Regions from separate parts of the Streptomyces sp. NPDC053665 genome, predicted to be linked through region 1. Evidence: riboswitches for the same ligand, from Rfam matches in the RefSeq annotation. Region 1 holds a riboswitch; the other holds the start of a gene.
The links. A riboswitch is a leader RNA that binds a small molecule or an ion and turns the genes downstream of it on or off. The one in region 1 is predicted to bind glycine.
Positions count from the first base shown of each region.

Region 2: linked by a shared signal. The riboswitch ahead of gcvP (aminomethyl-transferring glycine dehydrogenase) and the one ahead of gcvT (glycine cleavage system aminomethyltransferase GcvT) in region 1 are both predicted to bind glycine.

Region 1 is NZ_JBVJKK010000012.1:24,954-30,183, reverse strand. It holds gene ACZ6ZN_RS32405 (AAA family ATPase) at 1-482, opposite strand, end outside; glycine riboswitch at 705-804, shown strand; glycine riboswitch at 805-912, shown strand; gene gcvT (glycine cleavage system aminomethyltransferase GcvT) at 953-2,074, shown strand; gene gcvH (glycine cleavage system protein GcvH) at 2,184-2,561, shown strand; gene glyA (serine hydroxymethyltransferase) at 2,576-3,838, shown strand; gene ACZ6ZN_RS32385 (L-serine ammonia-lyase) at 3,926-5,230, shown strand, end outside.
Region 2 is NZ_JBVJKK010000006.1:536,758-541,987, reverse strand. It holds gene ACZ6ZN_RS25780 (MerR family transcriptional regulator) at 1-657, shown strand, start outside; partial or broken gene ACZ6ZN_RS25775 (DNA polymerase IV) at 723-2,306, shown strand; gene ACZ6ZN_RS25770 (PRC-barrel domain-containing protein) at 2,222-2,599, opposite strand; glycine riboswitch at 2,713-2,808, shown strand; gene gcvP (aminomethyl-transferring glycine dehydrogenase) at 2,985-5,230, shown strand, end outside.

The DNA of each region.
Region 1 (5,230 bases):
TGCTGCGGCGTGACGTCGAGGAGGAGCAGGTGCAGGGCGCCGCCCCGGCGGCGTGCCTCGCGGGCGATCCAGCGGCGCACCCACGCCTGGGTGCCGCAGTCGTGCACCACGAGTCCTTCGCCGGTGCGCAGGGCGCGGCGCAGCCCGGCGTAGTGGGAGAGGCGGACCAGCGGGCGGTAGACCCCGTAGGGCAGGAAGCGGGGCACGCGGCGCTCCCAGCGGTCGCGGGCGTCCTGGGAGTCGACGCGCCGGCCCGGGACGGCGCGCCGCATCAGCGTGGACTTGCCGCTGCCGGGCAGCCCGGTGACCACGACGACGTCGCGGGAGCCGAACACCAGCGTGCGGGGACCGCGCCCGGCGCGCTCGCGCAGGTCACGGACGGTGGGCGCCGGCACCGGGCCCCGGGCCGCCCGGGCCGGCACCGCCGGCTGCCCGGGCAACGCGATGCCCGTGGTCGCGGCGTACGCCCTGGTCCTGTTCACCGTGATCGTCCTCCCCTGGAGCCAGGTACGCCGGTACCGTCCCCGCCGAGTGTAAAGAGAAGGTAATGCCGCAGGCCTCTCATTTCGGTCCGGTTCCTGCAACAGGGCTGCCACAGCTCTCCGGGCCCGGCGCGCGGGACGGCGCACTTGCTGAGAAAGGTCCCCCTGCCGCGCCGGAAGGATGCGTGCAATGATGTGCGCGCCAACTGCATACCGGCCGTTTGAATCCGCGCGGGAGAGTTCCCAGCACCGCTGACGCTGGGGCGCCGAAGGAGCAAGTCCCTCCCTTGAATCTCTCAGGCCCCGTTACCGCGCGGGCGAGGCACATCTGAAAAGCGGGCCGCTGCCAGGGCGGTCCCACCCAAGGTGCAAGCCATGGACCGGCGCGGTCATGGCGAACCTCTCAGGTTCCGATGACAGATGGGGAGGAACGACCTCGCCCCCGTCATCGCCTTGGGAGACGACCGACCGTGAGCAGTACAGGAGAACTCCGTCACACCGCGCTCGATGCCCTGCATCGTTCGCTCGGCGCGACGATGACCGACTTCGCCGGCTGGGACATGCCCCTGCGCTACGGCTCCGAGCGCGACGAGCACCTCGCCGTGCGCACCAGGGCCGGGCTGTTCGACCTCTCCCACATGGGCGAGATCACCGTCACCGGCCCGCAGGCCGCCGCCCTCCTCGACCACGCCCTGGTGGGCAACATCGGCGGTGTGAAGCCGGGCCGCGCCCGCTACACGATGATCTGCCGGGCCGACGGCGGCATCCTCGACGACCTGATCGTCTACCGGCTGGGCGAGACCGAGTTCATGGTCGTCGCCAACGCCTCGAACGCCCAGGCCGTCCTGGACGCGCTGACCGAGCGCGCCGCCGGCTTCGACGCCGAGGTGCGCGACGACCGGGACGCCTACGCGCTGATCGCCGTCCAGGGCCCTGAGTCCCCCGGGATCCTGAAGTCCCTGACCGACGCGGACCTCGACGGGCTGAAGTACTACGCCGGTCTGCCGGGCACCGTCGCCGGGGTCCCCGCCCTGATCGCCCGCACCGGCTACACCGGCGAGGACGGCTTCGAGCTGTTCGTGAAGCCGGAGCACGCCGTCGAGCTGTGGCAGGCGCTGACCGAGGCCGGCGAGGGCGCTGGCCTGGTCCCCTGCGGCCTGTCCTGCCGTGACACGCTCCGCCTGGAGGCGGGCATGCCGCTGTACGGGCACGAGCTGACCACCTCCCTGACGCCCTTCGACGCCGGTCTCGGCCGCGTGGTGAAGTTCGAGAAGGAGGGCGACTTCGTGGGCCGCGAGGCCCTGCGCGAGGCCGCCGCCCGGGCCGAGCAGAACCCGCCGCGCGTGCTCGTCGGCCTGGTCGCCGAGGGCCGCCGCGTCCCCCGCGCCGGATACGCCGTGGTCGCGGGCGGCGAGGTGATCGGCGAGGTCACCTCCGGCGCCCCCTCCCCCACCCTGGGCAAGCCGATCGCCATGGCCTACGTCGACGCCGCGCACGCCGCGCCCGGCACGCCCGGCGTGGGTGTGGACATCCGGGGCAGTCACGAGCCGTACGAGGTCGTGGCGCTGCCGTTCTACAAGCGGCAGAAGTAGACACTGGCCGTGGGCCGCCTGTGCGGCCCGGCCACCGTCACCCGGTTCACCAGCAGTCTCCCGTCCCCCTTTTTCACAGCACTCCCGCGCGTACAGGAGAATTCAGGCCATGAGCAACCCCCAGCAGCTGCGCTACAGCAAGGAGCACGAGTGGCTGTCGGCCGCCGAGGACGGCGTGTCGACGGTCGGCATCACGGAGCACGCGGCCAACGCGCTCGGCGACGTGGTCTTCGTCCAGCTCCCCGAGGTCGGTGACACGGTGTCCGCGGGCGAGACCTGCGGCGAACTGGAGTCGACCAAGTCGGTGTCCGACCTGTACTCGCCGGTCTCCGGTGAGATCACCGAGGTCAACGAGGACGTCGTGAACGACCCCTCGCTGGTGAACTCGGCCCCCTTCGAGGGCGGCTGGCTGTTCAAGGTGCGCGTCACGGACGAGCCGGGCGACCTGCTCTCCGCCGACGAGTACACCGCGTTCTCCGCCGGCTGAGGAGTCGTAGCCGTATGTCCGTCCTGAACACCCCCCTGCACGAGCTCGACCCGGCCGTGGCCGCCGCGGTCGACGCCGAGCTGCACCGTCAGCAGTCCACGCTCGAGATGATCGCCTCGGAGAACTTCGCCCCGGTCGCGGTCATGGAGGCGCAGGGCTCGGTCCTGACCAACAAGTACGCCGAGGGCTACCCGGGCCGCCGCTACTACGGCGGCTGCGAGCACGTCGACGTGGTCGAGCAGATCGCGATCGACCGCGTGAAGGAGCTGTTCGGCGCCGAGCACGCCAACGTGCAGCCGCACTCCGGCGCCCAGGCCAACGCGGCCGCCATGTTCGCGCTGCTCAAGCCGGGCGACACCATCATGGGCCTGAACCTCGCCCACGGCGGTCACCTGACCCACGGCATGAAGATCAACTTCTCCGGCAAGCTCTACGACGTCGTCGCCTACCACGTGGGCGACGACGGCCGGGTCGACATGGCCGAGGTCGAGCGGCTGGCCAAGGAGTCCCGGCCGAAGCTGATCGTGGCCGGCTGGTCGGCCTACCCGCGCCGGCTGGACTTCGCCGAGTTCCGCCGGATCGCGGACGAGGTCGGCGCGTACCTGATGGTCGACATGGCGCACTTCGCCGGGCTGGTCGCGGCCGGGCTGCACCCCAACCCGGTGCCGCACGCGCACGTGGTCACCACCACGACGCACAAGACCCTCGGCGGCCCGCGCGGCGGTGTGATCCTCTCCACGGCCGAGCTGGCCAAGAAGATCAACTCCGCCGTCTTCCCCGGTCAGCAGGGTGGCCCCCTGGAGCACGTGGTCGCCGCCAAGGCCGTCGCCTTCAAGGTCGCCGCCTCGGACGACTTCAAGGAGCGCCAGCGCCGTACGCTGGAGGGTGCCCGCATCCTGGCCGAGCGTCTGGTGAAGGACGACGTCCGGGCCGTGGGCGTGGACGTCCTGTCCGGCGGCACGGACGTGCACCTGGTCCTGGTCGACCTGCGCGACTCCGAGCTGGACGGGCAGCAGGCCGAGGACCGGCTCCACGAGATCGGCATCACCGTCAACCGCAACGCGATCCCGAACGACCCGCGTCCGCCGATGGTGACGTCCGGTCTGCGGATCGGCACCCCGGCCCTGGCCACCCGCGGCTTCGACGCCGAGGCCTTCACCGAGGTCGCCGACGTCATCGCCGAGGCGCTGAAGCCGTCGTACGACGCGGAGGCCCTCAAGGCCCGGGTGAAGGCCCTGGCCGACCGGCACCCGCTGTACCCGGGTCTGAACAAGTAACGAAGAAACCTTTCGGGCGCCGCGCCGGCCACAAGCGGGCGCGGCGCCCACCCCCTTGGCACCACCCCCGTAGTCAGGAGTTCCCCCGTGGCCATCTCGGTCTTCGACCTGTTCTCGATCGGCATCGGCCCGTCCAGCTCGCACACCGTCGGCCCGATGCGCGCGGCCGGCCTGTTCGTCCGGCGGCTGCGCAACGAGGAGCTCCTCGAGTCCGTGACCTCGGTCCGCGCGGAGCTGTACGGCTCGCTCGGCGCCACCGGCCACGGCCACGGCACGCCCAAGGCGGTCCTGCTCGGCCTGGAGGGCGACTCCCCGCGCACGGTGGACGTGGAGACCGCCGACGAGCGGGTGGAGGCGATCAGGACCGGCGGCCGGCTGAACCTGCTCGGCGAGCACGAGATCGCCTTCTCCTTCGACGACGACATGGTCCTGCACCGCCGCAAGGCCCTGCCGTACCACGCCAACGGCATGACGCTGTGGGCGTACGACGCCTCGGGCGCGGAGCTGCTGACGAAGACGTACTACTCGGTGGGCGGCGGGTTCGTCGTCGACGAGGACGCCGTCGGCGCGGACCGCATCAAGCTCGACGACACCGTGCTGAAGTACCCCTTCCGCACCGGTGACGAGCTGCTGCGCCTCACCGAGGAGACCGGCCTGTCCATCTCCGCGCTGATGCTGGAGAACGAGCGGGCCTGGCGCACCGAGGAGGAGATCCGCGCGGGACTGCTGGAGATCTGGCGCGTGATGCAGGCGTGCGTGGCGCGCGGCATGTCGCGTGAGGGCATCCTGCCCGGCGGTCTGAAGGTGCGCCGCCGGGCCGCCAACACCGCCCGCAAGCTGCGCTCCGAGGGCGACCCGCAGGCCCTGGCCATGGAGTGGATCACCCTCTACGCGATGGCCGTGAACGAGGAGAACGCGGCCGGCGGCCGGGTCGTCACGGCCCCCACGAACGGCGCGGCCGGCATCATCCCGGCGGTGCTGCACTACTACGTGAACTTCGTGCCGGGCGCCGACGAGGAGGGCGTGGTCCGCTTCCTGCTCGCCGCGGGCGCGATCGGCATGCTGTTCAAGGAGAACGCCTCGATCTCCGGCGCCGAGGTCGGCTGCCAGGGCGAGGTCGGCTCCGCCTGCTCGATGGCCGCGGGAGCCCTCGCGGAGGTCCTCGGCGGCTCGCCCGAGCAGGTCGAGAACGCGGCGGAGATCGGCATGGAGCACAATCTCGGGCTCACCTGCGACCCGGTCGGCGGGCTGGTCCAGATCCCGTGCATCGAGCGCAACGGCATGGCGGCGGTCAAGGCCGTCACCGCCGCGCGCATGGCGATGCGCGGCGACGGCTCCCACAAGGTGTCCCTGGACAAGGTCATCAAGACGATGAAGGACACCGGCGCCGAC
Region 2 (5,230 bases), on a different contig from region 1:
GGGGGCGGCCCCGAGCGCAGTCTCAGGGCGAGCGGTCCGTACCCTCCCCCCGGCTCACGGCTCCGCGCGAGCGGGGCGTGTCCCCAGCCCGACAGTGCGGCCGACCACGCTGCGCAGCGACCCGTGGCGGTGCCGAGCAGCGGAGGGACGACGTCCATGGCGTCCGAGCAGATCGGTTACCGCGGCCCCACGGCCTGCGCGGCGGCCGGCATCACCTACCGGCAACTGGACTACTGGGCCCGCACGGGGCTCGTGGAGCCGAGTGTGCGCCCCGCGTACGGGTCCGGGACGCAGCGGCTGTACAGCTTCCGGGACGTGGTCGTCCTGAAGATCGTCAAGCGGTTCCTCGACACCGGGGTCTCGCTGCAGAACATCCGCACGGCGGTGCAGCACCTCAGGGAGCGCGGCTTCAGCGACCTGGAGCGGATGACGCTGATGAGCGACGGCGCCACGGTCTACGAGTGCACCTCCCCCGACGAGGTCCACGCGCTGCTGCAAGGGGGCCAGGGGGTCTTCGGGATCGCCGTGGGCGTCGTGTGGCGGGACGTGGAGAGCGCCCTGTCCCAGCTGCACGGGGAGCGCGTCGACACTGGGGAGACGCTGATCGGCTCCAACCCGGCGGACGAGCTGGCCCGGCGGCGCAACCGCGCGGTCTGAGCGGTCCCGGGCCTCCGGGGCGCCTGGGCAGGGCATTGTCAGTGCGGTAGGGCAGCATCGGAGATGTGAGAACCGCGCCCACGATCCTGCATCTCGACATGGATGCCTTCTTCGCCTCGGTGGAGCAGGCATCCAAACCGAGTCTGCGCGGGAAGGCCGTGGTCGTGGGCGGGCTGGGACCCCGGGGCGTCGTGGCGACCGCCTCGTACGAGGCCCGGGTCTTCGGGGTGCATTCGGCGATGCCCATGGGGCAGGCCCGGCGGCTGGCGCCCCACGCCGCCTATCTCGTGCCGCGCTTCATGTTCTACCGCTCCATCAGCGAGCGGGCCATGGAGCTGCTGCGGGCCCTGTCGCCGCTCGTGGAGCCCCTGAGCCTGGACGAGGCGTTCGTCGATCTGGAGGCCGGGGGAAGGGCCTGGGACGAGCGCTCCGCGCGGCTGGTCGGGGCGCAGCTGCGGGCCGACATCCGCGCCGCCACGGGCCTCACCGGGTCGGTGGGGCTGGCCGCCTCGAAGATGCTCGCGAAGATCGCCTCCGAGCAGGCCAAGCCGGACGGCCTGGTGGTGATCGAGCCGGGGACCGAGCGGGCGATGCTCGGCCCGATGTCCGTGCGGATCCTGCCGGGGGTGGGCCCGGCGACCGGCGACCACCTGCGGCGGGCCGGCATCACCACGGTCGGGGAGATCGTCGAGGCGGGTGAGGACGAACTGGTCCGGCTGCTGGGGAAGGCCCATGGGCACGGCCTGTACGCCATGGCCCTCGCCCGGGACGACCGGCCCGTGGTCGCCGAGCGGGAGGCCAAGTCGGTGTCCGTGGAGGACACCTACGACGTGGACATCCACGACCGGACCAGGGTGGGCCTGGAGGTGCAGCGGCTCGCCGACCGGTGCGTGCGCAGACTGCGGGGAGCCGGGCTGTCGGGACGGACCATCGTGCTGAAGGTGCGGCGCTACGACTTCTCGACCCTCACCCGCTCCGAGACGCTGCGCGGCCCCACGGACGACCCGGCGGTGGTCAGGGAGGCGGCGGCCCGGCTGCTGGACTCCGTCGACACCACGGGCGGAGTGCGGCTGCTCGGAGTGGGCGTCACCGGTCTCGCCGACTACACGCAGGAGGACCTGTTCGCGCAGGCGGCCGGGGAGCGGGCGGAGACGGACGGACCGGCCGAGGAGCGTGCCGCCGTACCGGCCGAGGAGCAGCCGCCGTCGCCGGCCGAGCGGCGCTGGCCCGCCGGGCACGACGTGCGTCACGCCGAGTTCGGGCACGGGTGGGTGCAGGGCAGCGGCCTGGGGCGGGTCACCGTCCGGTTCGAGACGCCCGACTCGGGGCCGGGGCGGGTGCGCACCTTCCGTGTCGACGACCCCCTGCTGGAGCCGGCGGATCCGCTGCCGCTGGTGTTATGCGGACCCGAGGGTGGCGGGGCCGCGCCGGTGCGGGACGGCGAGGAGTGCGGGGGAGCGGCCGCGGGGGAGGGCTGTGCGGCTGCCGGGCCGGAGGGCCGGCCGTCCGGGGCCGTGCGGGCGTAGGGCGGCGGGCCCGGGGCGCTGCCCGGGCCGGGCGCTGCTCAGGCCTTCGTCTCGTCCGTGCCCGCCAGCCTGCCGAAGTCGCGGTCCGGGAGCGGGGGCGGGGCGGCGATGTCCAGACCGTAGTGGTGGTAGAGCTGGAGTTCCTGCTCCGGGGAGAGGTGGCGGCCCACGCCGAAGTCGGGGGCGTCCTTGATGAGGGCGCGTTCGAAGGGCACGTGCAGCGCGCCCTCGATCAGCTCGCTGGGCTCGAGCGGGACGAACGCGTCCCTGCTGAACAGACCGGTGCGTATCGCCGCCCACTCCGGCTCGCCCGTGGCGTCGTCGAGGTACACCTCGTCGATGGTGCCGATCCTGGTGCCGTTGCGGTCGAACGCCTTGCGGCCGATCAGACTGCGCGGATCGATGTCGGTACGCACGGGCCCTCCACATGGTCGCAAGTCACCTGTAGACCTAACAAAACGGTACAAGCGGGGATGCGGCCACTCGAAGGCTCGTGCGTTGACCTCGCTGGTACGCTGACAGCGGCTGCTGACCCCGTGCGGGAGAGTCCTCCAGACACCATCGGAGGCGCCGAAGGAGCAAATCCTCCCCGGAATCTCTCAGGCACACGTACCGCACGGACGAGGTCACTCTGGAAAGCAGGGCGGGTGTCGACGGCTTCCGCTCTCACCGACGGTGAAAACCGGACGCCTTCGGGCGATCCGGTGAAGCTCTCAGGTTGAGATGACAGAGGGGGAGGCCGTCCGGGTACCCGCGCCGTGGTGCCCCTCGCAGGTCGCGTCAGACCAGGAGGCCTCCGCAATGACCGCCCACCGCATTCCGCTCTCCGAACTCGAAGAGGCAGTTCCCTTCGAGCAGCGTCACATCGGGCCCGACCACGAGGCCTGTGCCAAGATGCTGGCCCACGTCGGCTACGGCTCGCTGGACGAGCTGACGGCCGCCGCGGTCCCGGCCGTGATCAAGAGCGCCGAGGCGCTGGACCTGCCGGGCGCCCGCAGCGAGGCCGAGGTGATCGCCGAGCTGCGTTCCCTCGCCGACCGCAACCAGGTCCTCGGTTCGATGATCGGCCTGGGCTACTACGGCACCCACACGCCGCCCGTCGTGCTGCGCAACGTCATGGAGAACCCGTCCTGGTACACGGCCTACACGCCGTACCAGCCGGAGATCTCGCAGGGCCGGCTCGAGGCGCTGCTGAACTTCCAGACCATGGTCGCCGACCTGACCGGACTGCCGACCTCGGGCGCCTCGCTGCTCGACGAGGGCACCGCGGCCGCCGAGGCCATGGCCCTGTCGCGGCGCCTGGGCAAGAACAAGAAGGGCCTGTTCCTGGTCGACGCGGACGCGCTGCCGCAGACCATCGCGGTCATCGAGACCCGGGCCGAACCGGCCGGGGTCGAGGTCGTCGTGGCCGACCTCGGTGACGGCATCCCCGCCGAGATCGCCGAACGCGAGATCAACGGCGTACTGATCCAGTACCCGGGTGCCTCCGGAGCCGTGCGGGACATCAAGCTCGTCATCGACCAGGCGCACGAGCTCGGGGCCCTCGTCACCGTCGCCGCCGACCTGCTCGCGCTGACGCTGCTGAAGTCCCCGGGCGAGCTCGGTGCGGACATCGCGGTCGGCACGACGCAGCGCTTCGGCGTCCCCATGGGCTTCGGCGGTCCGCACGCCGGCTACATGGCCGTCCAGGACAAGATGGCGCGCAGCCTGCCCGGGCGGCTCGTCGGCGTGTCCGTCGACGTCGACGGGAACCGGGCCTACCGGCTGGCGCTGCAGACCCGTGAGCAGCACATCCGCCGGGAGAAGGCCACCAGCAACATCTGCACCGCGCAGGTGCTGCTCGCCGTCATGGCCGGCATGTACGCCGTCTACCACGGCCCCGACGGCCTCAAGGGCATCGCGCAGCGCACCCACCGGTACGCCACCGTCCTCGCCGCCGGGCTCGCGAACGGCGGCGTCGAGGTCGTGCACGGCTCGTACTTCGACACCGTGACCGCGCGGGTCGAGGGCCGGGCCGCCGACGTCGTGGCCGCCGCCCGGGACAACGGGGTCAACCTGCGCCTCGTCGACGCCGACCACGTCTCCGTCGCCTGCGACGAGACCACCACCCGCGCCCAGCTGCGCGCCGTTTGGGCGGCCTTCGGCGTCGAGGGCAGTGTGGAGACCCTGGACGCCGCCGCCGAGGACGTCCTCCCGGCCGCCGTGCTGCGCACCGACGACTACCTGACCCACCCCGTCTTCCACCAGCACCGCTCGGAAACGGCCATGCTGCGCTACCTGCGCAAGCTGGCCGACCGGGACTACGCGCTCGACCGCGGCATGATCCCGCTGGGCTCCTGCACCATGAAGCTCAACGCGACCACGGAGATGGAGCCGGTCACCTGGCCCGAGTTCGGGCAGCTGCACCCCTTCGCTCCCGCCGAGCAGGCCGCGGGGTACCTCACCCTCATCCACGAGCTCGAGGACCGCCTCGCCGAGGTCACCGGCTACGACAAGGTCTCCCTGCAGCCCAACGCCGGTTCGCAGGGCGAGCTGGCCGGTCTGCTCGCCGTCCGCGGCTACCACCGCGCCAACGGCGACGAGCAGCGCACCATCTGCCTGATCCCGTCGTCCGCGCACGGCACCAACGCGGCCAGCGCCGTGATGGCCGGCATGAAGGTCGTCGTCGTGAAGACCGCCGAGGACGGCGAGATCGACGTCGAGGACCTGCGGGCGAAGATCGAGCAGTACCGCGACCAGCTGGCCGTGCTCATGATCACCTACCCGTCCACCCACGGGGTGTTCGAGGAGCACGTCGCCGACATCTGCGCGCAGGTGCACGAGGCGGGCGGCCAGGTCTACGTCGACGGGGCCAACCTCAACGCGCTCGTCGGCCTCGCCAAGCCCGGGCACTTCGGCGGCGACGTCTCGCACCTGAACCTGCACAAGACGTTCTGCATCCCGCACGGCGGCGGCGGTCCGGGCGTCGGCCCGGTGGCGGTGCGCGAGCACCTCGCGCCGTACCTGCCGAACCACCCGCTCCAGCCCGAGGCCGGTCCCGAGACGGG